4 regions of the Alkalihalophilus pseudofirmus genome follow, and region 3 is predicted to be linked to each of the others. Evidence: predicted binding sites of a transcription regulator. Region 3 holds the regulator's gene; each other region holds the start of a gene.
The links. The regulator Rex, encoded in region 3, represses fermentation and respiration genes when NADH is low (regulators of the CRP and FNR family bind a similar motif). The targets are predictions, from matches to a motif close to TTGTGAAATATTTCACAA.
Positions count from the first base shown of each region.

Region 1: a site for Rex is predicted at 1,106-1,123, ahead of PQ478_RS18840 (NarK family nitrate/nitrite MFS transporter). Genes of this name have one in related genera too.
Region 2: a site for Rex is predicted at 1,183-1,200, ahead of PQ478_RS11465 (YvcA-related protein). Genes of this name have one in related genera too.
Region 4: a site for Rex is predicted at 1,978-1,995, ahead of cydD (thiol reductant ABC exporter subunit CydD). Genes of this name have one in related genera too.

Region 1 covers NZ_CP117835.1:3,572,133-3,575,349, forward strand. Annotated here, with positions in the region: gene PQ478_RS18835 (S41 family peptidase) at 1-797, opposite strand, end outside; gene PQ478_RS18840 (NarK family nitrate/nitrite MFS transporter) at 1,237-2,760, shown strand; gene nasC (assimilatory nitrate reductase catalytic subunit NasC) at 2,817-3,217, opposite strand, start outside.
Region 2 covers NZ_CP117835.1:2,120,417-2,123,633, forward strand. Annotated here, with positions in the region: gene PQ478_RS11455 (sensor histidine kinase) at 1-135, opposite strand, end outside; gene PQ478_RS11460 (YvcA-related protein) at 412-1,113, shown strand; gene PQ478_RS11465 (YvcA-related protein) at 1,296-1,967, shown strand; gene PQ478_RS11470 (DUF6792 domain-containing protein) at 1,970-3,217, shown strand, end outside.
Region 3 covers NZ_CP117835.1:272,619-275,835, reverse strand. Annotated here, with positions in the region: gene tatC (twin-arginine translocase subunit TatC) at 66-836, opposite strand; gene PQ478_RS01540 (twin-arginine translocase TatA/TatE family subunit) at 854-1,039, opposite strand; gene PQ478_RS01535 (redox-sensing transcriptional repressor Rex) at 1,071-1,706, opposite strand; gene PQ478_RS01530 (ABC-F family ATP-binding cassette domain-containing protein) at 1,978-3,217, shown strand, end outside.
Region 4 covers NZ_CP117835.1:2,281,528-2,284,744, reverse strand. Annotated here, with positions in the region: gene PQ478_RS12305 (hypothetical protein) at 1-32, shown strand, start outside; gene PQ478_RS12300 (DEAD/DEAH box helicase) at 400-1,863, shown strand; gene cydD (thiol reductant ABC exporter subunit CydD) at 2,035-3,217, shown strand, end outside.

The DNA.
Region 1 (3,217 bases), 780 kb from region 3:
TCCACGCTATCTAAGTAGCCACCCGGATTTCCGCGAACATCAATTAATAGTCCATCAATACCTTGTGCTTCTAATTCCGCCAAACCCTCTTCAAAACGTTCAGCTGTATCAACAGAGAACGAGGTAATGTCGAGCATTCCGATCGTTTTCCCGTCACGCTCAATCGTGCTGACTCTTACTGTTTCAATTGGAATATCATCTCGTACAACCGGAATCGTTAAAAATTCGCTTGCTCCTGCACGGTCTACTGTAAGCGTTACAGTTGTTCCTTTTTCTCCGCGGATCTTCAACACGGCTTCATAAAGCGATAAACCGTCTGTTGACTCTCCGTCAATTTCAATAATTTTATCGTTTGGCTGAAGACCTGCTTGTTCTGCCGGTGACTCACGGAACGGGGCAACAATTGTCACCGTGCCGTCTGTCATGCTCACCTCTGCTCCGATCCCTTCAAAGCTTGAACCTAATGACTCGACAAATTGGTTTGCCGTTTCTTGATCCATATACACTGAATAAGGGTCATCTAACGTATCAAGCATTCCTTCAATGGCCCCTTGAATCAACTCTTCTTCACTCACATCTTCTACATATTGCTCTTGAATAATGGCGAATGTCTTCGCAATCTTCTCAAGTGATTCAATATCCTCTAGCTGAACCTCTTCTGCAGGCTGATTATCTGGATCAGTTGTTGACGCCCTCTCATTTCCTTCTAATGCAAATGAGCCTGTAAATAAAAAGATACTTCCTAAGCCGATCGCCACTACAGCGACTAGTATGAGAAGCAATTTCTTGCTATTCATCCTCACCACTCCCACTTGACCTCAAACCACAAGGGCCGATTGATTATCTTGTTTGTTACGATTTTGCAAAACATTTCAAGAAAAAACGCATATGTTGAGCGGTATGCGTGCATTAATTTCCCCGAACACTCTTTCATGTGCAATAAAAGGCATTACACGCGCATGTGCAATGCCCTACTTTACCTTCATCTTATGTGTGGCTTGTACGTTTTATGTCGTTTCTATCTAATACTTCCATTTTAAACAAGGACGTTTCGTAAGTCAAAAGAGGATGAGTGTTTATAGTATGAAAGATTGTCAAAGAACGATTGCGAATTCCTTTACAAATAAAAATGGATAGAAACTATGTGACATTTCCTGCCGAATATTCTGACAATTATATTTTTTTAATGTATAAACATACTTAGCGAATAAACCTACTTTTAGGAGGACTAGTTAAATGACTGTAACTGAGCTCTTCAGATTCAAGAATGAAAAAATCAAGGTATTGCATTTTACATGGTTCGCTTTCTTTATATCCTTTTTCACTTGGTATAATATGGCGCCTCTTGCAACAACAATGCTTGAAACAATGGACTGGTTAACACCTCAGCATATTGCTGCGCTTGGCATTTGTAATGTTGCTTTAACCATACCTGCACGCGTTATTATTGGTACGTTATTAGATAAATATGGTCCTAGAAAGGTCTATTCAGCCTTACTGATTATAATGTCCTTTCCCGCTATCGTATTTGCTTTTGGAGATAGTTGGGCACAATTAATGATCGCCCGTTTAGTGCTTGGAAGTATTGGTGCAAGTTTCGTAATTGGAATTAGAATGGTTGCCGAATGGTTCCCTCCAAAAAGTATTGGATTTGCAGAAGGTATTTATGGAGGCTGGGGAAATTTCGGTTCAGCAGTAGCTGCTATGCTTCTTCCTTGGTTCGCCCTTACTCTATTAGGTGGAGATGAAGGATGGAGATATGCATTAGCTTTCACAGGAGTCATCTGTTTTGTTTATGGATTCATTTATTACTTTAATGTTAAAGATACTCCAGATGGAAAAGAGTTTATTAGACCTAAAAGAACTGGAGCTTTAGAAGTAAGCACCTGGGGGGATCTCGTTCAATTAATTTTCTGGACGTTACCTCTTGGTGGAGCATTGGCCCTTAGTGCGTGGCGACTAGCAAACCTTGGTTTCATCTCAGATACGGCTCTTTATCTTGTGTATGCAGTAATAGGCATCACACTTGTCTATCAAATTTTTATGATTTTAAAAGTGAATATACCTATCTTGAAAAAAGGAGTACCTGAGGATGACCGCTATAACTTTAAAAATGTCGGTGCACTAAACAGTACTTACTTTGCTAATTTCGGTGCTGAATTAGCCATCGTTTCAATGCTTCCGATGTTTTTTCAATTAACCTTTTCTCTCTCTGCCTCTCAAGCAGGACTAATAGCAGCCTCATTCGCCTTTGTTAACTTGTTAGCTAGACCTCTTGGCGGAATACTATCTGATCGAATGGGCAGCAGAAGAAAAGTTATGCTTATTTACATGTTTGGAATCACCCTCGGTCTTTTTGGAATGGGTTTTATGGACTCTAACTGGCCGCTTATATTTGCTGTTGCCATTACCGTCTTAACTTCAATGTTTATCCAGGGTGCAGAAGGAGCTACCTTTGCCGTGATTCCCATGATTAAAAAGAGAGTAACAGGTCAAATAGCAGGAATGGCTGGAGCATACGGAAACGTTGGGGCTACTATTTACTTAACTCTTTACACTTTTGTAACGCCTCAACAATTCTTTTTTATCCTTGCCACAGGGGCATTAGCCAGCTTTATTATTTGCTTCTTTACACTAGAAGAACCTAAAAATTCATTTAGTGAGGAATACTATCTTTCCTCAGATGAATTAACATCAGGAGAAGAAGAAGAAATTCCTCAAATAATCAATGGAAAAGAGCTTAAAAGAAAAGCTTTATAGTCGTTAAAAACCGCTCTCAAAGCAAATCTGAGAGCGGTTTTTAATAGATTGTTTTATCATGTTGTAACTGAACGTATTCTCACTGCACTAACCTTAAACCCTGGCATTCTGCAAGTAGGATCTAGTTTTTTTGAGATTAATTGATTTACATTTTGGGTTTCTTCCCAGTGAAACGGCACAAAGACTGTATCTTCACGAATTGAATCGCTCAACCTGCTCCTAACTATAATATTTCCTCGTTTTGACTCAATTTTAACCAAAGCTTGGTCGTTAATATTATATTTCTTCGCCGTTACTGGGTGAATCTCCATGAAAGACTCAAATTCTCGTGCAGCAAGACTAGAGCTCTTACGTGTTTGAACACCTGTTAAATAGTGAGACATTACTCTTCCTGTTGTTAAATACAAAGGAAACTCTTCTGATGGTGCTTCCTTTTCAACTTCTGCTTTATTAGGGA
Region 2 (3,217 bases), 1.8 Mb from region 3:
ATAAAGCGCAGATATAAAGAATAATGCAAAAAAGGCCGCTGTTCCAATCAAGTGCTGCGGAGTTATGGATGTGTGTATTATGGCCGCTGTCCAAGAGATGCCTAGTATAGCTAGCCATAACCAGTATGAAGGCATAGTGTTTTCCCTCCTCTCTGATGTTAAATATTTATTGGTAGATGTCTTTTTTAACCAGTTAATTGTAGCAGAGATAAGGGTGTGAGGGGAAGGTTTGAAGTAACATGTATTAGCTGAACATCTGGTTTGTAGCACCTCTATCCCTTTCCTTATAATCATAGTTCAAATGGAGCAATTCCATACGAACCTACTAACCTTGTTATGTCACCTGTGATTATATGGTAAATTTAGAAAGGTGTATTTCATTTACGAATTTTAAGATTAGGTGTGATGTGGGTGCAAAAACGTATAGTAGTTTTGACTATGGTAGCAATACTCGGATTGGTGAGTTATTTTACAGTAAGACTTATGAATAATGAGGCCACTGCTTTAAACGATTCATTTACGAAAGAGTTCATTGTAGAGGAGTTTGTAGAGGAGTTTGTAGAGGAGTTTGTAGAGGAGTTTGTAGAGGAGGATTTTCATTTATTCGAATCTAAAACTGGTCAATATCGGATGCTTTTTCCAAATGAGTTTCAAATGATTAGTGAGCCGCCGGAGTTTTATGGGAGGCAGGGAGATTATTATGAGCATTGGGCCGCGCAAATTTTTAATGAGAAAAGTAATGGAATTAGCTATTATTTCACAGTGAAGTTTAGAGAAGATGAAGGGGACTTCCATGAAATTCGGTTAAATAGAATGTTAGAGGATAATTCATATAACGGACTTTTTGAAGAGCTAGTAACAAAAGATAAAATTATCTCTCATGGCTCTTCGTTTTGGGATTCTAATGATCCAAGGGGCGACAAAAAAGATCCAAATAAATATAACGCAAATGTATTTTTCGGACTCATAGTTGATACTAACTCACATCGTTCAATAGTAATTAACTACTCAACAATTTGTTATAAAGAGGAACTAGGCTGCGATTTAAATAGTGATAAAGAATATGAGTTTGCTTTGAAATTAATGAAAAGTATTGAATTCCTTAACCCTTAAGCGAACTAAGAATCGCCTTCTATACCTTTATAACTACCTCACTCGCCCCCCACTCTTTTTTATTAGTCCTTATGAATCAATTTGCAACTATACTCTGCTGAATGCGTTAAAGTAATTGTGATTATATGGTAAATTTTAATAAATGTTATTTTTCTATGAATTTATGATTAGGTGTGATGTGGGTGCAAAAGCGAATTGGAATGATTAGTTTATTCTTTTTACTTGTGTTAGGAGGTTTTTTTGTAGTGAAAGCCATGAATGGTGAAGCGACTGCTTTGAACGATTCGTTTACGAAAGAATTCATTGCAGAGGAGTTTGTTGAGGAGGATTTTCATTTATTCGAATCTAAGACTGGTCAATATCGGATGCTGTTTCCAAATGAGTTTCAGATGATTAGTGAGCCGCCGGAGTTTTATGGGAGGCGAGGCGAAGGCTTTGAAATGTGGAATGCTATGGTTTATGAAGATACTAATGATGGGATACGCTATGACTTTAGAGTTATGTTTAGGGAGTCAGAAGCAGATTTAACCAGTACAAGACTAAATGTTTTACTGGAAAACAATTCTTATCAAAATCAATATGATGAATTAGATAATGATCGTACAATTATTTATCACGGTTTATCACACTGGGAAATGAATGATACAAAAAGTGAGTTTAGAGATCCGAAGCAAAGCCCGGCTAATAATTTTTTTGGACTTATAAAAGATCGGCATTCAAACCGAACGATAGAATTCGTTTATTCAACAATTTGCTATAAAGAAGAACTAGGCTGCAAAATAGACAGTGATGAACAGTATAAGTTCGCTTTAAAACTAATGAAGAGTATTGAATTTACAGGTCAAGGGGATTAATTATGAGTAAACCAACACTAGATAATAAAACCCGGAATTATTTAACCGAATTACAATATACTGATGATTTTACCGTAGAAGATGTTAGGACAATTATTCATGAAAGATCTAAAAGTGACTTATCAGATATTGATATGAGGGTTTACCATAGTAAAGATTTAAATATTGGAATAGAGTCAGGGTTTGATGGTTCTGCTATACACCTATATAACGAAGATCAAAACATAAATGAAGTATACTATATTTTTCGTGGTACAGCGAAATTTGAGGATATCTATTATAATGCTGCTGGAATTGCCACGGCTTCTAACAATGATCAAATAGAGGATGCGGGAGAATTTTTTAAAAAAGTACAAAATAAACTTTCAACAGTGAATCAAGAATTATATGGGGATGGTCATTCATTAGGGGGACATCTTATAACAAGTTTAGCATTGAATACAAAAGCTTTCTCTGATGTTAGAGGATTAAATGATGCCCCAATAAATGTTTTTCAGATGGCTACATACGATAGAGAATTCAATAGATATTTGGTTAATCACACTGGAGAATTCGATACCAACAAAATAAAAGAAGAAACCATCACAGCCCTTGCTCGTGATTTCTACAAGGAACAATCGAAAGTGATCAGCCACACTCGGGTTAAAGGTGATCCACTTTATTCGCAGAGCTTTCCTGGCAAATTGTACATTGGTGAGCAGATTCATTATATTGGCGATTTAGAGACGAGGGATTTTCCAGACGTTGGGCAGTACCCGTTATCTAATTTGGCTAAATACTCTCCTGTTCTCACATTAGATAAGCTTAGGTATGAATCAAAGGTTGGTTCGTTGTTTTGGCTGGTGCGGGAAACGGATCAACGCTTTGGGAGTGAAGGTGTGGAGTACGTCATGAAGAACTGGCAGGATATTCTTCGCCGCTCAGCTGCCAGACCAGAGGGTCAAATAGCTTTAGGAGCTTCTGGTACGTATTTATTGTACACAGCTCAGCAAGCTCTGAGAAGTCCGGGGATCTTATACCAGTCTTATGAGGTTAAGTCCAATTGGCACCTTGTCCATAACCACACTTTAGATGCGCTTATTTCCTCTTACAATGAACAACATGATACTAAGCAAACGATTTATCAAGTTCAAGATGTACTTTCTGGGGAGTATGTCCTTTTGAATAAACAGGACTTAAGGGAATTCGGGTTGCGTTATGAGCATGCGATTGAACAAAAATATCTTATCCTGCAAGAACTGAGGGCGTTC
Region 3 (3,217 bases):
AAATTACCGCAAAGGCAAAAAAAAGACAGTTAAGCAGGTTCTGCTTAACTGTCTTATCATTTAAATTAATCTTGGTTCATTTCTTTTTGCTTGGCTTCTTCTTCCATTAAACGTTCAGCCTTTAATACTTTTCTGTACGTCAATCTTGATACCCATATACTGAATTCATATAAGAGTAACAACGGTACAGTCACCATCAAATGGCTTAACAATTCAGGCGGAGTAATAAAGCCAGCAATAACCAGCAATATAAAATACGCATATTTTCTAATACTCGATAAATAAGCTGGCGTAACAAGTCCTAGCCTTGTAAAGAACATCACAACAACCGGCAGCTGGAACAACAGGCCAAATGGCAATGTGATTTGGAATAAGAATGTAAAGTATTCGTTAATCCCGTACTGCTCAGTGATGTTTAATCGTTCGGCTAAATTTCCCATAAATTGAATAATGAACGGGAATAAAATAAAGTAAGCAAAGCCAATACCTGTTAAAAACAAAATAAAGGCAATCGGAATATACGCTAGTGTTGCTTTCTGTTCATTCTCATGAAGTCCCGGACTAATAAACGCCCAGAGCTGATATAAAATAATAGGAAAAATCAAAATTAATGCGCTCGCAAAAGCAAAGGTCATGAATACACGGATCGGATCTGTCATTTTAAATGCATTCATTGGCAGCTCTTGCGCTGTCGGTGCGCTTTGTAAATACGTAATTAACGGTGTGGCGAAAAAGAAGCCGGCAATGAGCGCAATTAGAAAGAATACAACGACAATCATAATACGGCGTCGCAGCTCTCCAATATGGTCCATTACCGACATATCACGTGATTCCATTTATAAACCCTTCCTGCTTAAGCCTGATCTTTGTTATTTTTCTTTTTATCGTCCTCTTCATCAGCCAAGCCTTTAGTGGCGTTTTTAAATTCACGCAATGTATTTCCTGCTGCTTTTCCTAGTTCCGGCAGCTTTTTTGGTCCAAAAATCAATAAAGCGACAAGTCCAATAATGACAATACTTCCTGCACCTAATCCACCCATAGGTTGCACCTCCTTGTCCAATCTACTTCTATTATAACGGATAATGCTTTAAAAAATAAACCAGTGCTTGTAATTCAACAGACAAATCAATATGGTGAACTCTAACGGAATCAGGCACTGATAATCTAGCCGGAGTAAAGTTCAAAATCCCTTTAATACCCGCATCTACAAGACGGTCCGCAATTTTTTGCGCTGCTTGTGACGGTACGGTAAGGATCGCAACCGTTACCTCAGGATCTAAAATGTTCTCAAAATCGTCAAGATTGTAGATCTTCACTCCGCCTACTTCCGTGCCGATTTTTGACTCATCCACATCAAATGCCATTTCAATCTGGGTATTATTGTTCTTAGAGAAGTTATAGTGTAAAAAGGCTGTCCCTAAGTTACCTACCCCAACTAAGATGACTTTCGTTAATTCATTTTGATCGAGCGTTTCACGGAAAAATGAAAGCAAGTAGTTCACATTATATCCATAGCCCTTTTTTCCAAGAGCTCCAAAGTAAGAAAAATCACGACGAATCGTTGCAGAGTCAACTTTGACTGCTTCGCTTAATTCAGTCGAAGATACTCGTTGTTTTCCTGATGCATGCAGGTTTTCTAAAAAGCGATAGTATAAGGGCAATCGCTTTGCAGTTGCTTGAGGAATTTTTACTTGATCTGACTTCAACGTAAATTCCCCTCCTCTCCTAGCCTAGTCCCTTAAGTAAGATCTATAATGTACGTTCTTTCCCTTTTGTTACGTTTTTTCTTAGAACGTTATCATTTTATCTTATTGTTTTATCTTATTGTTTTATCTTATTGTTTTATCTTATTGTACACTATTTGTCTCTTTATGTAATCGTTTTACATCAGGTCCTGCAAGTTGTTCACCGCAGTCTTTTACGTTAAACTGAGTGAAGAAAACTATTGATATGATGTAAGGATAGGATGGATATCCCATGATTTTATTACAATGTGTAAACGTATCAAAATCGTTTGGTGCAGAAACGATTTTATCAAATATTAAACTCGAAGTACAAACTGGAGACCGTGTCGCCTTAGTCGGTCGAAACGGTGCTGGAAAATCGACGCTTTTAAAAGTGATAGCAGGACAGCTATCCCATGACAGCGGAGAAATCATTCAACCAAAAGATGTAGAGGTAGGCTACCTCGCTCAAGATACCGGCCTAGAATCCGAGTTATCGATTTGGGATGAGATGCTGACAGTATTTGACCCGCTTTTAAAAATGGAAAAAAGACTAAGAGAGATGGAACAAAAAATGTCTGACCCTTCTCTTTTAGATCACGAAGCAAGTTATAACAAATTATTAGCAGAATACGATCAGCTCCAGCTCGATTTTAAAGATAAGGGCGGATATCAATATGAAGCAGATATTAGAAGCGTACTAGCAGGCCTTCATTTTGATTCTTTTGACTATCAAACAAAAATCCAAACGCTAAGCGGCGGGCAGAAAACAAGACTAGCCCTTGGTAAACTATTATTAACCAAGCCTGATTTACTTATCCTTGATGAGCCGACAAACCACTTAGACATCGAGACATTAACCTGGCTTGAGAACTATTTGCAAGGCTATCCAGGTGCCATTTTAATCGTATCACATGACCGCTATTTCTTAGACAAAATCGTTACCCAAGTCGTAGAAATTTCAAGAAACCAATCAAGAAAATACGTTGGGAACTACAGTCTTTATTTAGAGGAAAAAGCAAAACGTTATGAGCTCGAGAAAAAGCAGTTTGACAAACAACAAAGCGAAGTTGCAAAGCTTGAGGATTTCGTTCAACGAAATATTGCTCGAGCCTCTACTACCAAGCGAGCGCAAAGCCGCAGAAAGCAGCTTGAAAGAATGAACCGTCTTGATCGTCCTGAAGGGGACGAGAAATCAGCTTCTTTCTCGTTTGAAATCAACCGCCAAAGCGGCAATGAGGTCCTTCGTATCGAAGACTTAGAAGTGAAATACGGGATGGAGCCGATCTTTTCTAACCTAAGATTAGATTTGAACCGCGAGGAAAGTGTTGCACTAATCGGTCCTAACGGTGCAGGCAAATCAACGATCTTAAAGGCAATCATAAAGCAGATTGAAACATCAAAAGGAACGATTCGCTTTGGCAGTAATGTGACAGTCGGCTATTATGATCAGGAACAAGCAAAACTCACTTCTAATAAACTTGTTCTTCATG
Region 4 (3,217 bases), 2.0 Mb from region 3:
TCGGCACGTTAATCGGCTATTTGCTTTTATAAAGGAAAAAAAGGAGATGACCAGCGCATTGGCGGTCATCTCCTTCTACCTTACCCTAACAACTTACAATCTGGGGTCGTAACGATTATTATCTGCCACAGACACCTCATTTCATTCTTGTTAAAAACAATCTTGAAATTTCTGGTTACTGTACAATGCAATCACCTCATAAAAGGGATAATCGAAAAACATCCAATTTGTATAGCTAACATCATGTTAAAATGATGGGGTATGGTTAATGAGAGCACTGCTGCCCTCAAAATTTATTATAGCCAAAGGATTATTTTCTATACAAAAAAATAAAAAACATTTAGGTGCCTATAAAAGTGCAACCTAATCATATGGACAAAAGAAAAGATGAGGGATGTTATGGAGAATCGAATAAGCAAGGGAAATCAAATAAACAATGAAATTCAAATAAGTAAAGAAGTTCAAAAGGCGCTTGACCTCTTGAATTATAAAAAGCTGACGAACGTTCAGAAAAAAGTTGTACCAGTTGCTTTAGCTGAAAAAGACGTGATCGTTAAAGCGCAAACTGGAAGTGGAAAGACGGCTGCTTATGCCATTCCATTGTGCGAGAAAGTGGTTTGGGAGGAGAATAAACCGCAAGCCTTAGTATTAACACCGACAAGAGAGTTAGCGGCCCAAGTAAAGGAAGAAATCATTAATATAGGCCGTTTTAAAAGAGTGAAAGCAGCAGCGGTTTATGGAAAACAATCCTACGAAAGACAAAAAATAGAGCTAAAGCAAAAAAATCATATCGTAACTGGCACTCCAGGACGAGTTCTTGACCATATCGAGAAGAAGTCACTTGATACAACAAATATTCGATATTTGGTCATTGATGAAGCTGATCAGATGCTGAATATGGGATTTATTGATCAAGTGGAGGCCATTATCGCGCATATCCCAGCTGACAGAGTGACAATGTTATTTTCAGCTACGTTTCCTGATGGAGTAGAGGAGCTTTCTAAGCGCCATATGAGACTTCCTGAATATATCGAAATTACATCAACAGAAGCAAGCCGGCCAAATATTAACCATGCTTTAATTGAAATAGATGCTGTTGAGAAAGAAGACGTGTTAAAAGATGTGTTAATAGTAGAAAATCCTGATAGCTGCATCATTTTCTGCCAAACGCAAGTAGAGGTAGATAAGCTTGAAAAATCCCTTTTAAGAAGCCAATATCCTGTACAAAAATTACACGGGGGAATGAAGCAGGAAGACCGTTTTGATGTAATGGATCGGTTTAAAGAAGGTGCTTTTCGTTATTTGGTGGCAACAGGGGTTGCTGGCAGAGGAATTGATGTCGCTGATATAAACCTTGTCATTAACTATGATGTACCTGCCGAAAAAGAAAATTATGTGCACCGGATTGGGCGGACAGGCCGTGCAGGGAAAAAAGGAAAAGCGATAACCCTTGTTACTCCGAGAGAACATGGATACATTGATGATATTGAAGATTTTATTGGTGAGCAAATTACACGAGTACCATGTCCTGTAAAAGAAGAAGTAAGAAAAGCCGTGAAGGCGTTTCAGAATAAATTAGAAAAGAAACCGCAACTAAAAGAAAACAAGGCAAAAAACCTGAATCAAGATATTATGAAATTGTATTTTAATGGTGGAAAGAAAAAGAAATTACGTGCGGTTGATTTTGTAGGAACTCTCTCTTCCATAAATGGCATACAGTCAGATGATATCGGGATTATTATCATTCAAGAAAGAGAAGCTTATGTTGAGATCTTAAATGGAAAAGGCCCGCTCGTTCTTGAAGAGATGAAACATCGTACGATCAAAGGCAAGCAATTAAAAGTTCACCCTGCGAAAAAATAAGCGAACTGCCAGTCTAGTACTGGCAGTTTTTTCTATAAAAATGTTCACGTTTCGTTCAATCAGATTAAGTGCATTTTACTAATAGGTTGTTTATAATAGACATCAATAAAGATATTGTGAATCATTTCACTAACTCGATTTACTCAAGTTAAAAAATAGGGGAATGAAACGATGACTGAACTTAAACAAATTGCAAAATCATATAAAATGACTAAGCTTGCTCTTATTATCACAGCGATTTTAACTGGTGCAACAGTGATTGCCCAAGCCTATTTCATTGTCACGATTGTCGATGAAGTATTTGTACAGGGCAGTGCATTTACAGAACTCATCCCACTATTCGGCTGGCTTCTTGCGGCACTTATTGGGAGAGTGGTCCTGACTCATATAAACGGATTACTTGGTGTTAAAATGGCTGCATCAGCTAAAGCCAAGCTTAGAAAAACATTAATTGACAGGCTGGCAGCGAATCCGCTTCAAGCATCGATAAAAGGACAGTCTGGAAGAAAAGTCAGTGTGCTGATGGATTCAGTGGATGAGGTGGATAGTTATTTCAGCAAGTATATCCCGCAGGTCATCCAGACCTCTGTTATTCCGCTGATGATTTTGATTGCCGTTTTTCAAGCGCATATCTATACCGCGCTGATCATGATTATAACAGCACCATTTATTCCATTGTTCTATGTGATCATTGGGTTAAAAACAAAGCAAAAGTCAGAAGAGCAAATGGATAAGCTCGCCTCATTTTCCGGGCGCTTTTTAGATACACTTCAAGGGTTGACGACATTAAAATTATTTGGTCAGGCTAAAAAGCAAAAAGAGACGATTCGTGAGAGCAGCAAGGGGTTTCGCGAAGCGACAATGGATGTATTAAAAATTGCCTTCATCTCCTCATTAATGCTCGAATTTATCTCCATGCTGGGAATTGGCTTAATTGCTCTTGAAGTAGGATTACGTTTAATCATTTTTGAGAGCATCACGTTTCATGCAGCCTTCTTTGTTCTCGTATTGGCACCGGAATTTTATATGTCGCTAAAAGACCTCGGCAGTGCCTTTCATACAGGGCGAGGCAGTCAAGGGGCTGCTAAAAAAATTACCGATGAACTGAAGGAAGAAAGCGGGAAAGTAAACTGGGGTGACGCTCAAATGAAGAGTGATGAAGTGCCGCCTAAAATTGAGTTGCATCAGCTTGAGGTCACATATGGTGATGGAGATTTCACTTTACAGGACATTAATACAACAATTAAACCATATGAAAAAGTAGCCATTATCGGACGCAGCGGATCAGGAAAAACAACATTGCTTCATACGATCGCCGGGCTGCTTCCACGCACTGCGGGAGAGATCATGATCG